DNA from 4 places in the Rhizobium sp. 1399 genome. Region 4 is predicted to be linked to each of the others. Evidence: predicted binding sites of a transcription regulator. Region 4 holds the regulator's gene; each other region holds the start of a gene.
The links. Region 4 encodes PhoB, which activates phosphate uptake and scavenging genes when phosphate is short. Its sites were predicted from a motif close to TGTCATNNANCTGTCAT; they were not measured.
Positions count from the first base shown of each region.

Region 1: a site for PhoB is predicted at 1,857-1,873, ahead of J2X71_RS22465 (DUF2794 domain-containing protein). Genes of this name have one in related genera too.
Region 2: a site for PhoB is predicted at 1,795-1,811, ahead of ppk2 (polyphosphate kinase 2). Genes of this name have one in related genera too.
Region 3: a site for PhoB is predicted at 2,004-2,020, ahead of J2X71_RS04835 (TIGR03364 family FAD-dependent oxidoreductase). Genes of this name have one in related genera too.

Region 1 covers NZ_JAVDSU010000007.1:188,412-192,591, reverse strand. The annotation lists gene acnA (aconitate hydratase AcnA) at 1-646, shown strand, start outside; gene J2X71_RS22470 (thioredoxin family protein) at 883-1,623, shown strand; gene J2X71_RS22465 (DUF2794 domain-containing protein) at 1,896-2,297, shown strand; gene J2X71_RS22460 (N-acetyltransferase family protein) at 2,304-2,861, opposite strand; gene J2X71_RS22455 (Bax inhibitor-1/YccA family protein) at 2,973-3,701, opposite strand; gene J2X71_RS22450 (ABC transporter permease) at 3,881-4,180, opposite strand, start outside.
Region 2 covers NZ_JAVDSU010000008.1:223,992-228,171, forward strand. The annotation lists gene J2X71_RS24335 (ABC transporter permease subunit) at 1-794, shown strand, start outside; gene ppk2 (polyphosphate kinase 2) at 834-1,742, opposite strand; gene J2X71_RS24345 (ABC transporter substrate-binding protein) at 2,076-3,251, shown strand; gene J2X71_RS24350 (branched-chain amino acid ABC transporter permease) at 3,306-4,166, shown strand; gene J2X71_RS24355 (branched-chain amino acid ABC transporter permease) at 4,163-4,180, shown strand, end outside.
Region 3 covers NZ_JAVDSU010000001.1:932,673-936,852, reverse strand. The annotation lists gene phnX (phosphonoacetaldehyde hydrolase) at 53-832, opposite strand; gene J2X71_RS04835 (TIGR03364 family FAD-dependent oxidoreductase) at 829-1,959, opposite strand; gene J2X71_RS04830 (succinylglutamate desuccinylase/aspartoacylase family protein) at 2,064-3,125, opposite strand; gene J2X71_RS04825 (2'-5' RNA ligase family protein) at 3,196-3,666, opposite strand; gene J2X71_RS04820 (ParA family protein) at 3,980-4,180, opposite strand, start outside.
Region 4 covers NZ_JAVDSU010000001.1:701,393-705,572, forward strand. The annotation lists gene J2X71_RS03670 (GcrA family cell cycle regulator) at 323-853, shown strand; gene J2X71_RS03675 (pyrroline-5-carboxylate reductase) at 1,151-1,939, shown strand; gene phoB (phosphate regulon transcriptional regulator PhoB) at 2,070-2,753, opposite strand; gene phoU (phosphate signaling complex protein PhoU) at 2,885-3,598, opposite strand; gene pstB (phosphate ABC transporter ATP-binding protein PstB) at 3,643-4,180, opposite strand, start outside.

The sequences.
Region 1 (4,180 bases), on a different contig from region 4:
GGCCGGTTCGATCAAGGCTGCTTCGCCGGCCGGCGCCTACCTGCTTGGCCACGACGTCGCAGTTGCCGACTTCAACCAGTACGGCACGCGCCGCGGCAACCACGAAGTGATGATGCGCGGCACCTTCGCCAATATCCGCATCCGCAACTTCATGCTCGGTGCGAACGGCAAGGAAGGTGGCTACACCATCCACTATCCGTCCAAGGAAGAGACCTCGATCTACGATGCGGCCATGCAGTACAAGGCCGAAGGCGTTCCGCTCGTCATCTTCGCCGGTGTGGAATATGGCAACGGCTCCTCGCGTGACTGGGCTGCGAAGGGCACGAACCTGCTCGGCGTCAAGGCCGTGATCGCCCAGAGCTTCGAGCGTATCCACCGTTCGAACCTGGTCGGCATGGGTGTCATCCCCTTCGTCTTCGAAGAGGGCACGACGTGGCAGAGCCTCAACCTGAAGGGCGATGAACTCGTTACCATCGAGGGCCTCGAAAACATCAAGCCGCGCGAAAAGAAGATCGCCAAGATCACCTACGCCGATGGCACCGTGAAGGACGTTCCGCTGGTGTCGCGCGTCGATACGCTGGACGAGGTCGTCTACCTCAACAATGGCGGCATCCTGCAGACGGTTCTGCGCGATCTCGCAGCCTGATTGTTAAGATACTTGCCTGATAATGACCGCCGGAGAGCAATTTCCGGCGGTTTTTCTTTGCGGAAAACGAGGCTGTTTCAATGCTCACGGTGATGTGTTTCGGCGGCCATCCGCCTGGGGCTCCGTCTCACCCGTTCGTGACTTTCCGTTTGGACCCGGAAGGATTATTCGTACGTTCATATCTCAGAGCCGGCAGTTCAGGACCGCTGCTGACGCTGGAAAAGAGGTGCTGGTGAATGTCCCCGCGTTTTATGATCCCGCTGATCGCCGGGCTTGCTTTTGCAAGTCCGCTCCTAGCCGAAGATGGCGCGCCGAAAGGCGTCGTTGAGCTGTTCACGGCGCAGGGCTGCGCCTCCTGTCCGCCGGCCGATGCCGCATTCCGCAAGCTCGTCAGCCAGGGCAATGTCATCGCCCTCGCCTATCACGTCGATTACTGGAATTATCTCGGCTGGGCCGACACGCTGAGCTCGAAGGAAAATACCGAGCGGCAATACGGCTATGCCCGGATGATGGGCCGCAGCAACGTCTATACGCCGCAGGCGATCGTCAATGGCCGTGACCATCTCGCAGGCGCCGATCTTGCCGGCATCAACGGCAAGATAAATGGCTATGCCAACGAGGGCAAAGGCCTGACCGTGCCCGTCAGTGCTCGCATGAGCGGCGACCAATTAGAGATCAAGCTCGGCGCCGGCCAGGGCAAGGCCAATGTGGTGATCGTCTATTTCGACAAGGAAAAAACGATCGACGTCGAGAAGGGCGAAAACAGCGGCCAGAAGATCTCCTACCTTCACAGCGTGACCGATGTGGAGACCGTCGGCATGTGGGATGGCAAGGCGACGACGCTGACTCTGCCGGCCAGCGTGATGGAAAAACCCGATCTCGAAGGATCAGCGATTCTCTTGCAGTCCGTGACGGACAACGGCGATCCGGGAGCGATCCTCGGCGCAACAGTCGTCATGGCAGGGAAAAACATCTAAGGATTTCATCCGCTTGCGGATGAATGTCAGGCGGCCCGGCCAAGCGTATTCGGGGCTGGGGTTAAGGTCGATACGCTCCGCCGGGCCCTTTGGCGCGCTGGCGCCAAACTGGAGCCTATAGTTCTCTTGGAAATGAGGCGCTGTTTTGACTGAAATGCGGCACACCGGAGAAAGCAGGTTTCGTCCCCAGTGTGACAGTCGGTCCCTTGCAATTTGCCGCGGCTCGGGCAAACTGTCACTCTCCTGTCACACGTGGAGGTCTTGGGAGTCTGATGACAGATACGCCGGATTTGCGACACGGCGAAAGCCGCTCCGTCGACAATAGCTCTTCAACCGTCGTTGATCTCAAGGAATACAGACAAAATAAAGATCCGATGCCAGTGACATTTCACCGGCGGGAGCTCGACCAGATTCTGTGGATCTACGGTCGAATGGTGGGCGAAGGCGAGTGGAAAGACTATGCCATCGACCACACGGGGGAGAAGGCGGTGTTCTCCGTCTTCAAGCGTTCGGGCGAAATGCCGCTCTTCCGCATCGAGAAGAATCCGAAGCTTGCTGCCAAGCAGGGCGCCTTTTCGGTCGTGAACACCAACGGCATGATCCTGAAGCGCGGCCACGAGCTTGGGCCAGTCCTGAAGGTTTTCGACAAATCGCTGAAGCTCGTCGACAAGTAAGCGATATCACCCCTTGAACAGCGTGCCCGGATAGGCCTCAGGATCGGGATGGGTTTCCGTTCCTTCGCCCAGTCTGCGCTGCATCAGCATCGTATCCAGCCAGCGGCCGTGCTTGTAACCGGCACCCTTCATCAGACCGATCTCTTCAAAACCCAGTGAACGGTGAAGCGAGATAGAAGCCGGGCTTGCACCGCCGATGACGGCGGTCATCTGGCGGAAGCCAGAGACGGTGCAGCGCGAAATCAACTCTCCAAGGAGTAGTTTGCCAATACCCTTGCCGCGCGCCGCCGTGCCCAGATAAATCGAATCCTCGACCAGCCAGCGATAGGCAGGACGGGTGCGGAATGCCGAGGCATAGGCATAGCCGAGCAGGCTTCCGTCCTCGGCTGTCGCGGCGATGTAGGGATAGCCCTGCTCGCGAATGGCGGAGTAGCGAGCCGTCATTTCCGCTTCGGTTGGCGGCACGATTTCATAACTCGAGATGCCGTTCAGCACGGACTCGCGGTAGATTTCAGTAATGGCAGGAAGATCGGAAGGAAGGGTGTCGCGTAGGAGAGGGAGCATTTCGGATCGATCGGCACTGTTGAACGAAGGCTCACGTTGAAGCACTCCAGCGAACTGCCCGCAACAAAAAAGGCGGCCGAAGCCGCCTTTTCGTTTTTCAGTCCGGCCTGCTTACTTACGGTTGCCCATGAACTGTAGCAGGAACATGAAGAGGTTGATGAAGTCGAGGTAGAGCGTCAGCGCGCCCATGATGGCCTTGCGGCCGGCGACGTCATAACCATCTGCTTCGAAATACATTTCCTTGATGCGCTGCGTGTCGTAGGCGGTGAGGCCTGCAAAGATCAGCACGCCGATCGCGGAGATCGCGAACTGCACGGCGGACGAAGCCAGGAAGATGTTGACGATCGAAGCGATGATCAGGCCGAAGAGGCCCATGATCAGGAACGAACCCATTGCCGACAGGTTGCGCTTGGTCGTGTAGCCGTAAAGCGACAGCGCACCGAAGGAGGCGGCCGTCACGAAGAAGGTCTGTACGATGCTCTGGCCCGTATAGATTATGAAGATTGACGAGAGCGACAATCCAACCAGTGCGGAATAGACCCAGAAAGTGGTCTGCGCTGCAGCCACGCTCATCTGGTTAATACGGAAGCTCAGGAAGAACACGGCAGCAAGCGGTGCAAGGATCACAACCCACCGAAGCGGGCTTGCATAAATCGCCTGACCGAATGCAGTTAGCTCGCCATTGGCGAAAGCGAACTGGAATGACAGATAGGCGGCCACACCAGTGATCGCCAGACCCAGCGCCATCAGGTTGTAGACCTTGAGCATATAAGCGCGGAGGCCTTGATCAATCACTTCGCCGGCTTGTGCGCGGCTTTGATAGTTACGGAGATCAGCCATAGTTTCCTCTTACAAGCTCCGATGGAAATACGGTGTCGGGTTTACGACCCGGGCGCCGCTGCGGAGCTTCCAGCATGCCTGCTGACAATATGAGGCTTTCGTCCAATTCAAACAAGGCCTTTGCAATCTGCCGTTCGGTTAAATCGCCGTAAGGTGAAGGGATTTGGGGCCTTCACCCATTACAGCTCGCGCAAAACTGGTGCTGCCTTCTGTCCGAGGATGCGCCAGGTGCCGATCAAGCCGATACCGACGGTCAATACTAGGGCTGTGACAAGGGTGAGACCTGCGACATCCGGCATGAAGCTGGAGGGCAGGCGCATGATGCGGCTGACGATGAACCAGGCAGCCACACTGCCGGCAAAAAGCGCGAAAATGGCGGTGGCAACACCGAGGATGAGATATTCATAGCTGAAGGCGCGGATCAGCATGGTTCTCGTCGCACCAAGTGTCTTCAGCACCACCGCATCATGCGTGCGCGC
Region 2 (4,180 bases), on a different contig from region 4:
GGGCGCTCGCAACCCTCTTCGTCCTCAACCTGCTTGCGGTCATCGCGGCCGTGATCGTCAACTCCTTCGCCACGCGCTGGCTCGGCACATGGCTGCCGCGCGGCTGGACGGATCGCTGGTATTTCAGCGCCTGGAATGAGTTCCAACTTTCCAGCGTCGTCATCGTCACCTTCGAGATGGCCTTCGTCGTTGTGATCATTTCGGGCATTCTCGGCGTCATGACGGCCTATGCGCTGGCGCGTCGCGACTTTCCGGGCAAACGCGCCATCATCCTGCTTTTCCTGCTGCCGTTGCTGATCCCGCCGCTGACCTATGGTATCCCGCTGGCGACCGTGCTTTATCAGCTCGGTCTCGGCGGCACGTTCTGGGGCGTGGTGCTGATCAACCTGGTGCCCTCCTTCCCCTTCGTCGTGCTCGTCATGATCCCCTTCATCGAGCAGATCGATCCGCGCATCGAGGCGGCAGCCCGCGTCTTCGGCGCCGGCACCACGAGCCTCTTTATCCGTATCCTGCTGCCATTGTTGCTGCCCGGGATGCTGGCAGCACTGCTGCTCGTTCTGGTGCGCACTCTTGCCATGTTCGAGCTGACCTTCCTGATCGCCGGACCGCAGACGCAGACGCTGGTCGTCTCGCTCTATTACGCGGTCTTTGCATCCGGCGTGCGTGCCAGCCAGTCGATCGATGCGATGGCGGTGATCTATATGGTGACGACGCTTTTCTGGCTCATCATCGCGCTGCAATTCGTCAATCCGACGCAGATCGTCGCCCGCGCCAAGCAGCAATCGGCGCATTGAGAAACCGCTGCCGGCAGAACCGGCAGCGGCTCCAAGAAATCAGTAAACTTCGGGAACGTAGAGTTCCGGCGGAACCGGGATACGCTGATAGTCTTCGTGACGCACGCGCTCGGGAAGTACGATCTCTTCCTTCGGCACATCCTCGTAAGGAATCTGGCTCAGCAGATGCGCGATGCAGTTCAGGCGCGCCCGCTTCTTGTCCACGGCCTGGACGACCCACCACGGTGCTTCGTCGATATGCGTGCGATCCAGCATCTCTTCCTTGGCCTTGGTGTATTCTTCCCAGTGGACACGGCTCTGCAGATCCATCGGCGAAAGCTTCCATTGCTTCAGCGGATCGTGGATACGCATGTTGAAGCGGAATTCCTGCTCCTCGTCGGTGATCGAGAACCAGTACTTGATGAGGATGATGCCGGAGCGCACCAGCATGCGCTCGAACTCAGGCACCGAGCGGAAGAACTCTTCCAGCTCGTCCTTGCTGCAGAAGCCCATGACACGCTCGACGCCGGCGCGGTTGTACCAGCTGCGGTCGAAGAGCACCATTTCGCCTGCCGACGGCAGATGCGGAGTATAGCGCTGAAAATACCACTGGTTCCGCTCGCGCTCGGTCGGCGCCGGAAGTGCCACGACGCGGCAGACGCGCGGGTTGAGGCGCTGGGTCACGCGCTTGATCGCGCCGCCTTTGCCGGCGGAATCGCGGCCTTCGAAGAGCACGACGACCTTGAGCTTCTTGTAGTGGACCCAGTCCTGAAGGCGGACAAGTTCATGCTGCAGGCGGAAAAGCTCTCGGAAATAGAGCTTGCGTTCGAGCGTCTGTTCGGCCGGGCCGGACATGCCCTCGGCGACCAGCTCGTCGAGCCGGTCCTCCTCCATCTGCATTTCCAGCTCTTCATCGAAGCTGTCTGCAATCTCGTTCTTGATACGGTCGAGCTCAGTGTTTTCGATCATGGCACGCTCCCTGTTCAATTCGCTCGATAAAGCACGTTCTCGCCATAGCTATATGACAGAGTTGCGACGATCAAAAATTTGCTTTGGCAAAACGCAAAATTATAAGGCGCAAACACCGGCTTATCCCGCCTTTCATTGCCGTTCCGGCGGGCGCAATCGACTGGTTCTACAGATGGCCGCGGCTTGTGCCATGTCAAGTTTTATGTATACATTAGACTTGCTGAGCAATTTTCGCGATGGCGGCGTTTTCTTCGGAGGAGCGAGGGAAAACGCTCAGGTCGCGGGCATATCTCCGGGAGAGAGATATGGTGCACAACATTGGGAGGAGTATACATGGTTTCGTTTTCAAGAAGACTATTCGTAGCTGGCGCTGCGCTCGCTACACTTGCCGGAGCGCCTGCATTTGCACAGGAAACGGTCAAGATCGGCGTGATCCTGCCGATGACCGGCCCTTTCGCCTCAACCGGACGCCAGGTCGAGGCCGGCGCTCGCGCATACATGGCAATCAACGGCGATACGGTTGCAGGCAAGAAGGTCGAGCTCGTCCTGCGTGACGATGCCGGCACTGCCGACCAGACCCGCCGCATCGCCCAGGAACTCGTCGTCAATGATGGCGTCAAGATGCTCGTCGGCTTCGGCCTGACGCCGCTTGCCATGGGCGTCGCCCCGGTTCTCAACCAGGCGAAGGTTCCGGCTATCATCACCTCGGCCACAACCTCGGCCATCATGAAGCAGTCGCCCTATTTCGTGCGCACCTCGATGGGCGGTCCGCAATCCGCCGTCCCGGTCGCCACCTGGGCCGTCCAGAACAATCTGAAGCGGGTCGTCACGCTGGTGACCGATTACGGTCCGGGCATCGACATCGAAAAAGGCTTTACCGACCAGTTCAAGAAAGAAGGGGGCACGGTTGTTGAAGCACTCCGCGTTCCCCTGCAGAACCCGGATTTTGCGCCCTTCCTTCAGCGTGTGCGCGATGCCAAGCCGGATGCCCTCTTCGTCTTCGTGCCCTCGGGTGTCGGCGCGATTTTCATGAAGCAGTTCGTCGATCGCGGTCTAGCGGATGCCGGTATCAAGCTGATCGCCACCGGCGACGTCACCGATGACGATCTCCTGAACGGCATGGGGCCGGCCGCCAAGGGCGTCATCACCGGCCACTTCTATTCGACCGACCACGACAGCCCGGAAAACAAGGCCTTCGTTGCCGAAGTTCGCAAGGCCAACAAGAACATGCGCCCGAACTTCATGTCGGTCGGCGGTTATGACGCCATGCATGTCGCCTATGCCGCCCTCGAAAAGACCGGCGGCGATACTGACGGCACCAAGCTTGTCGAAGCCATGAAGGGCATGGAATTCGTCAGCCCCCGCGGGCCTATCACCATCGATCCTGATACCCGCGACATCGTGCAGGATATCTACATGCGCGAGGTCAAGGAGAAGAATGGCGAGCTCTACAATGTCGAGTTCGCGACTTACCCGAAGATCCACGATCCGAATACGGCTGCCAAGTAAGCCCAGGAAACAGGCGGCGGAAGCAATTCCGCCGTCTGGATGCAGTGAGGTCTCATGCTGACAATCCTGTTCGACGGCATCGCCTATGGCATGCTTCTCTTTGTTCTCGCCTGCGGATTGTCGGTCACGCTGGGCCTGATGAATTTCGTCAATCTGGCGCATGGCGCCTTTGCCATGGCAGGCGGTTACGTCACCGTCATCATGATGAATAGCTACGGCATCTCCTTCTACTGGTGCCTGCCGGCCGCCTTCATCGTCACAGCGCTTGCCGGCGTTGTGTTGGAACGGCTGCTTTACCGCCGCCTCTATTCGGCTTCGCATCTCGATCAGGTGCTGTTTTCGATCGGCCTCGTCTTCATGGCGATCGCGGCAATCGACTATTTCATGGGCGGGCAGCAGCAACTCATCAACCTGCCACCTGAGCTCAGCGGCCGCTTCGACTTCCTCGGTATCGATATCGGCCGCTACCGGCTTTTCATCATCGTCATCTGCGCGGTGCTGACGGTCACGCTGCAACTGGCGCTCACCCGAACCCGCTTCGGCAGCCAGCTACGTGCGGCCGTCGATGACGGACGCGTCGCCCGCGGCATGGGCATCAATGTCTCGGTCATCTTCGCGCTGACCTTCGCGCTCGGCTCCGGTCTCGCTGGCCTTGGTGGTGCGCTCGGCACCGAACTGCTCGGCCTCGATCCGAACTTTCCGCTGAAATACCTCATCTATTTCATGATCGTCGTGACCGTCGGCGGCACCTCGTCCATTACCGGCCCGTTCATCGCAGCACTTCTGCTCGGCGTCGCCGATGTCGCCGGCAAATATTACGTGCCGCAACTCGGCGCCTTCATCATCTATGCCGTCATGATCCTTGTGCTGATCCTCCGGCCCCATGGCCTCTTCTCCCGGGAGGGCGGCCGATGAGCGGCGAACGCAAC
Region 3 (4,180 bases), 230 kb from region 4:
TTTTCCAAGGGAGATATCACGCTGGATAAGCGCTGCAAACGCCGTCTGGCCTTTATCCCTCGAGCTCTTCGATGAGTGCTGGCAGGTCGGCCACGGTCTCGATGACGTAGTCGGCGCCGGCAGCAATCAGCTTCTCGCCGATCCGCTTGTGCAACTCGGCTCGCGCCTCCGGCGAAAGTGCATCCACCTCTTCAGGCGTCAGACCCGCCTCGTTGCCGGAGAGCGTCACGCCAACGGTAACGCAGCCTGCCGCGGCACCCTCGGCAATGCCGGGTTCAGTATCATCGACCTTCAGGACCGCAGAGGCCGGATAGACCATCAGGTCGAGGAAGCATTTATACATGCCGATCGGCGTCGGTCGGCCAAGCGGCAGATCGTCGGCACAGATCAGATTGTCGGGTGCATAACCCTGTTCAGCGGCAAGCGGCAGCACGCGCTCCATGATCGAGCGCGTATAGCCTGTCGTCGAGCCGATCTTCATCTGCCGCTCGCGCAGGTATTCGATCGTCTTGATCGCGCCAGGCACCAGCGCGCAGTAATCGGTCACGACAGCTTCGTTGAGCGGCACGAAGAGTTCGTAAACGCGGTCGATGGCCGCCTCGTCCGGAAGCGCGCCTTGCACCGCCTGCCAGCGGGCGGCGATATGCGGTTCGGCCAGCATCGCGGCGATATGCGCACGCTTCGGAAGCCCCATCGGCTTGCGTGCGTCGGCGATCGTCACCTCGACGCCGAACTTGCCGAAGGTATCCACAAAGGCGCCCATCGGTGCGAAGGAGCCGAAATCGATGACTGTGCCGGCCCAGTCGAAGACCACTGCCTTGAATTGCGTCATGCTGCGCTCCCGTAAAGATCCTCGATGGTTTCCTCGCCGATGCCGAAGGCGGTCGAGGCACCGCAGCCTGCCGTCACCACGACGATACGCAGCGCATCGGAAGGCTTGTCGGTGAACCGCCAACGGTCCGGGGCGGAGGCATAGGTGCCGATCCAGCGTTCGGTAATGAAGCGACCCGGCAGATTGAGCACGGCATCCATCTCGTCGAGGGTCAGCCGGTCGATGCGCTCCAGCCCAAAGGGATCGGGCGTTTCGGAGTAATGGTGGCTGTCTCCGACGATCAGCGATCCGTCTTCCGATTGCGTAACAATCAGGTGGATGCCGTTTTCCCGCTCCGGCTTGAACTCCCGGTCAAGCCGCGCCTTCAGGGCAGTCGCTTCAGGCAACTCGGCATAACCGAGATAACGCCCGAGCCCGAGATCGGACATGACGGCGGTGCTAAGCGAGACCCGTTGCGCCGGCACGACACGCATCATCTGCAGCTTGCAGCGTGTGACGTTATATGCAGCGATCCGATCCGCAAACAGGCTCTTGAAATCGTCGCCGGGGCAAACAACCACCGTCTCCGCCTCGATCAGGCCGGTTGACGTCTCGATCCGCGGCGGCTCGACGGCGCTCACTGCTGTCGAGCGGCGGAACTCGATGCCATATTTGATTTCGAGATAGCGGGCGAGCAGTGGAACGGCCGTGCGGGATTCGACCCGCAGTTCATGGGGGCTATAGAGTGTGAAGCGCCCCGCTTCCGGTCGCAGTGCCGGCACAAGCCGCCGTGCCTCCTCGATCGTCAGTCTTTCGCAGCCTTCGCCCATCTCTGTGCGCAGGAAGGCGTCGATCACGGCTTCGGATTCGTCGAGCCTTGCGGCAAGGAGCAGCCCGCGCTGCAGGACGTCGACGCCTGCGTCATCGACAATATCGGCCCAGATATCGCGTGCCCGGCGTGCCTTGTCCCAGCAGTCGCCGGCCTGCTGGCCGGTCACCGTCACAAAGCCGAAATTGCGCACCGAGGCGCCATTTGCCTGTGCGTCGCGGTCAACAACGACGACCCGTTTGCCGCGCTTTGCCGCCGCCAGCGCATGCGCCAGCCCGACAATTCCCGCGCCGACGATCGCAATGTCGTAATGCGGCATGAAAGCTCCTTCGCAACATGTCTGCAACGGCTTGGCGGATTTTCTTGAAGCCTGTGTGACAGTTGCCCGGAGCCTTACATCCGCGTGTGGAAAAGAACGCTGGTTCAGTCTTCCAGCGTGCCGGCCTTTCGCGTTGCCTTGCTCGGCTTGTCGGCGGCAATCTTCATCAGGTCACCGCGCCGGCGCACCAGCCGGTCGGAAGTGCGGGTAAGAAATAGCCCGTCCTGCGGCGCCCGGATGTCGATATCGCCCTCGGCAAAACCGGGCCGGGTGACGATCGTCGCCAGAAGCTCTCCTTCCGAGACACGCTCGCCGATATTGCGGTGGAAGAGCACGGTACCGCCCTGCGGCGCACGCACGATCTCGACATTGTCGAGCGGCACGGCTGGTCCGGAGAAGGTCTTGTCTCCGGCTGCCCCGCCGTTGACAACACCGCGCCCGATCAGGAACTGCAGCAGGCCTTCGGCATCTTTCTCGGCCATATCGGGATAGACTTCGCGGCGACCGCGCAGTTCCACCGTCACCGAAAGCTTGCCCGGAAGCTTGGCCTTGCGCTCGCCCGGCACCTCATATTTCCAGGCAAAACCGACGGCTTCCTCGAAGGCGGAGCTTTCGCCATCCGAAAGCAGCACCGCTTCCATGTCGAGCGCATTGGCAAGGTCCGCTGCTTCCGGCCAGAAGGCTTCGTCGATATAGGCATATTGCAGCGATTCATCATCGCAATGCAGATCGAGCACCAGATCGGCTCCGAGCGCCATATGAATCAGCTCTCGCTTCAATCGATCCGTAGCCGGATAATAATCAAGACCGTCAAGCAACTCCTCCCGGTCGCGAACCGAGATCAGCGGGAAGTCCCGATTGAAATTGGTCCGCGATCCCAAATCGAACCGGCCCTGCAGCTCGCCGAAATGCGATTGCGCCGCCCCGATCGGATTTGCCTGCGGCACGAGCGTGATATCGCCGGCGATCCGTCCTTCGTTTTCGGCTTGCCTGAGTTGAAGGCAGAGAAAATGCGCAAGCGCGGTTCCCGGCAGTTCATTGGAATGCAATGCGGCCTGGATATAGACCTTGGGCGCCGCCGGATCGCTTCCCTTGAAACGCATGACGGGCAACCGCCATTCGATGCCGGGCGTATCGCCCGGGATGATGATCTCTGAAAGGTCCACTGTCTTGCTCCGCATGTACATATTGAGTGGGGAGTTTTATGCGAATCCCCACCCGCGGTGCAAGCGCAGCTCAGCCGAGCAGAGGCCAGCGGTTGATGACGTGATGCTCGCTCTTCCCGTAGATGCTGTGGATCAACAGGAACTCCTGGACTGTCCAGCGTACGGGTCGGTCAAGCTTTTCAGGCAGAACAGTCTTGCGATCATAGAGCATTGTCATGTGCGGCGTCAGATGTCCGCCGACATTATAGGGTAGTCCAGCCTCGTAGAGACCTTCTTGAATTTGGTTGCGAAGATCCAGCAGGCCTTCGTTTTCTTGCCTGCCGCAGATGACGAAGGCTTGCGGCTGGCCGGGGTGCTTGAAGCTCATGGCTTCGTCGAGCACAATTTCGAACGGCTGGGCACGCACTGCCGCGGCAACTTGTTCAGCGCCGAACACGATATCATCCGGGAGCCGACGGTAGGCGCCGATGCCGTTCAGCGTGACATGAAGCACTGCGTTCGGCCGCGAGGGTCCGGTCAGAGCATGTCTATTGCGATACACTTGCGCGATGTCCAGCGCCTCGGATGCAGCTTCGATGGTTGGGCGAAGCGCGAAGAAAATCCTGTCGTGAAATTCCCCGCCAAGATTGGATTTCTTCTGGGGGCCTGCGCTATTCGGATCGAGTGGAAAATGAGGCATTTGAACTACGGACTACATCGCCCGCCTCCTTGTTTCGACAAGGAGGAGCATACCAAGATTGGCATTTCAGTCAAGAACAAAACATGAACAAAGAGCTTTGTGAGGATATTCAAAACAGAAACGGCTACCTTTGCGGCAGCCGTTTGCTGGCGTCAATCAAGCGCTGAGGAATGCCTTACGCGGCGTTCTTAAGGACCTCAGCCGCCTTTTTGGAAGACTTGGCGCGGGCTGCTTTCGGCGGTGCGAGACGAAGAACATCGTCTGCCAACAAGCGGGCATTGTCTTGCGCCTTGTCGAGATTGCTGACACGGGCAGGATCCATGGTATAGAGGCTGCCGCCTGAAACGAACATGTCGCGATAGGCGGCGCGCTCGAT
Region 4 (4,180 bases):
ACTTTTCGCACTGCAATGTCAACAAAACTGAGGATTTAGCACATGCGTCAAGCCTCAAATCAGACTTGCAGGTCTATCAACAGCTAATGTTGCAGAAATGACTCTCCGGGGAAGCAAGTTGGGGAAAACCCTGAATTCGGATTCATCGGATTCACGCGACTCTTGTCACAGAGTCAGGCTCACACTAGGTTAAAGTTCAATTACTAGACTGCATGCGGCGGAACTAGTCACCAAAATTGATCAGGCGTTTCTTGCTTCGGAGACTTCCGAGGCAACGGTGAGGGATTCTGCCATCACCAACGCGAAAGGTGGAGACAGGGCAATGAACTGGACAGACGAGCGTGTCGAGAAGCTCAAGAAGCTTTGGTCGGAAGGGCTGAGCGCCAGCCAGATCGCTGCGCAGCTTGGCGGAGTGAGTAGAAACGCTGTTATCGGCAAAGTTCACCGGCTCAGTCTTCCCGGCCGCGCCAAGGCCGGCGGCACGGCGACCGCTGCGCGCGCACCGAAGCGCAATACGTCGGCTCCGCGCGCCCCGAACTATGCGTCTCGCATCACCACCCGCACCGTTACCCGCCAGCAGGGCGCAACGATGCTGAAGGAAGAGATCGAGATCGAAACGGTCGAGGAAATGGAATATGTGCCGGCCAAAAACGTGGTCGTGCCGATTTCGCGTCGTCTCGGCCTGACGGAACTGACGGAGCGCACCTGCAAGTGGCCGGTCGGCGATCCTCTGAAGGACGACTTCTACTTCTGCGGCTGCGACTCCCCGGATTCCTCGCCCTATTGCAACTATCACCAGCGCCTCGCCTACCAGCCGGTCAGCGAACGCCGAAAGGCTGTCCGGGTCGCCTGACCAGCGCCTTCTCAACAGATGCAGCATCCGCCGCCCCTCTTCGCTGACGCGCAGAGGGGCGTATTTTTTAGTCGGCACAGGAGGGCTGGAAAACGGCTCCTGACCACGATCTGCCGGGGGCCGATCTCTGCCTGCCGTTCACCATGCCTGACGATGCGAACTTGGCCCAACGCCGCCGATGCGTTTCAGCCCTAGACCGGTATGGAACGGTGGTGATGGCGCTGTAACGCGATTTTCTGATACAGATGCGGTATTCTCGTGGAGTAGCACGGCGCAAACAGTCGGTCAGGGGTGCCAATGGAGATCGATCCAAAGCGGATGGCAATGGGGTTCGTCGGGACGGGCACGATTACCGAGGCCGTCGTCACCGGATTGGGCAAGACAGCGTTTCGCGACACACCGGTAGTGCTGTCACCGCGCAGCGCAAGCGTCGCCGCCCGCCTTGCGGCGGCAAACCGGAATGTGTCGATCGCTTTGGGGAACCAGGATGTTCTCGACCGATCCGATCTCGTATTTGTGGCAGTGAGGCCGCAAATTGCCGAGGAGGTCATCCGCTCGCTCCGATTTCGGCCGGGCCACCATGTCATCAGCTTCGTCGCGGCCACGCCAATGGATCAACTGCTGGCGTGGATCGATCAGCCAGTTCGCCTGAGCCTGGCAATTCCACTTCCGTTCATCGCAGATCTTCAGGGCGCGACTGCGATCTACCCGCCCGACGAGGTTTCCCACGCCCTCTTTTCGGCGCTCGGAACGGCGATCCAGGTTGAAAACAGACCTGAGTTCGAACTTCTCGCGGTGGCGAGCTGCCTGATGGCCACCTATTTCGGCATCCTGGACGCGACGTCGACCTGGCTGCAGAGCCAAGGGCTTTCGAGAACGGCTGGCGACGCCTACCTCCGTCAATTGTTTTCCGGCCTCGCCCATGCTGCCCGTTCAAAACCTGTCGCGAGTTTTGATGAACTCATCGGCGAGCATTCGACCAAGGGCGGATTGAATGAACAGGTGCTCGAAAACTTTCGCGAGTTCGGCGGCACTGCGGCTCTGCAAAAGGCTCTTGATCGAGTTCTCGCACGCATTCGTCTGTAGAAAGCAGATTCTCTCGAGGTTCGCTTTCGGCGCCTGGTGTCGGCTTTCATAAGAAGCTAGGGGTGCCAGATAGACAAACGGGCCGCCCGGCAAAACCGAGCGACCCGTTCGTGACCTCCGATCACTCGGATCAGGCTTCCATGGAATATCCCGCGCCGCGGACGGTGCGGATGACATCCTGCATGTTGGAGAAGTTCAGCGCCTTACGCAGGCGTCCGACATGGACGTCGACGGTACGTTCGTCCACGTAGATATCGTGGCCCCAGACGCCATCCAGAAGCTGCGAGCGGGAGAAGACCCTGCCCGGCGACGACATCAGGAATTCGAGCAGGCGGAATTCGGTCGGGCCGAGACGGACTTCGCGGCTCTTGCGATGAACGCGATGGGTTTCGCGATCGAGCTCGATATCACCACACTTCAGAACGGTGGAGAGAACCTCCGGACGGGCGCGTCGCAGCATCGCCTTGACGCGGGCAACAAGTTCCGGCGTGGAGAAGGGCTTGACGACATAGTCGTCCGCGCCGGTCGAGAGACCGCGAACGCGTTCGCTCTCTTCGCCGCGTGCCGTCAGCATGATGATCGGCAGGCGCTCGGTCTCCGGCCGCATGCGCAGCCGGCGGCAGAGCTCGATGCCGGAAACGCCCGGCAGCATCCAGTCAAGGATGAGCAGGTCCGGCGTGCGCTCCTGAAGCCGGATTTCGGCCTCGTCGCCACGGAGGATCGTATCCACCTCGAAACCTTCAGCCTCGAGGTTGTAGCGGAGAAGCACACTCAGCGCCTCTTCATCTTCAACAACTGCAACTCTTGGGATCATGCGTGTCAGTCTCCTAATGCATGATCCTTAAACCGGGGGTGATTTAAGCAACGGACCATGCAGAAACTTGGAATTGGCTGCGACCTTTGCGCGCCCCAGCGCAGGGCGCGCACGCAATTGGCAGGTCCGGATTACTCCGTCACCGCACCGACGGTATTGGAGCTGTCGTCCTTCGGACGCTCACCCTCCGGCTGGGCGCCGGTTGCCATGTAATAGATCGTCTCGGCGATGTTGGTCGCATGGTCGCCGATGCGCTCGATGTTCTTGGCGCAGAAGAGAAGATGCGTGCAGCTCGTGATGTTGCGCGGATCTTCCATCATGTAGGTGAGGAGTTCGCGGAACAGCGAGGTGTACATCGCGTCGATCTCATCGTCGCGCTCGCGGATGGACTTGGCCTTGTCCGCAGAACGCGTCGTATAGACGTCGAGCACTTCCTTGAGCTGGACGAGCGCCAGTTCGGAGAGATGCTCGAGACCGCGGGCGAGCTTGCGCGGAACGCCGGTGCTTTGGACGGCGATGACGCGCTTTGCGGTGTTCTTGCCGAGGTCGCCGACACGCTCGAGGTCGGCGGCGATGCGGATCGAACCCATGATCTCGCGAAGGTCGGAGGCCATCGGCTGGCGACGGGCGATCGTGACGATCGCCTTGTCGTTGATTTCGCGTTCCGCGTGATCAAGGATCACGTCGTCGGAAATGACCTTCTGGGCGAGCGCAGTGTCGCCGTTGACCAGCGCACGGACGGCCTCGCCGACCATCTGTTCGGCAAGACCACCCATCTCGGAAATGCGCCGGGACAGGAATTTCAGATCGTCATCGTAAGCGGAAAAAATATGTGTCGATGCCATGGGGCTTTGTCCTCGAAAATCGGGAAGGCTTCACATCGCCAAAATCAGCCGAACCGGCCCATGATATAGTCCTGGGTGCGCGGATCGTCGGGATTGGTGAACATCTTGTCGGTGTCATTTTCCTCGACCAGGTTGCCGAGGTGGAACATTGCGGTACGCTGTGATACGCGCGCGGCCTGCTGCATGGAATGCGTCACGATGACGATGGTGTAGTTTTCGCGCAGCTCATGGATCAGCTCTTCGACCTTTGCAGTCGCGATCGGGTCGAGTGCCGAGCAGGGCTCGTCCATCAGGATGACTTCCGGGCTGACGGCAACGGCGCGTGCGATGCACAGACGCTGCTGCTGACCACCGGACAGGCCGGTGCCGGATTCATGCACGCGATCCTTGACCTCGTTCCAGAGGCCGGCGCGCTGCAGGCTCGTCTCGACGATCTGGTCCAGGTCGGCCTTGGACTTGGCAAGGCCATGGATGCGCGGTCCGTAAGAAACGTTTTCATAGATCGTTTTCGGGAACGGATTCGGCTTCTGGAACACCATGCCGACGCGGGCACGAAGTTCGACGACGTCGATGTCGGGATCG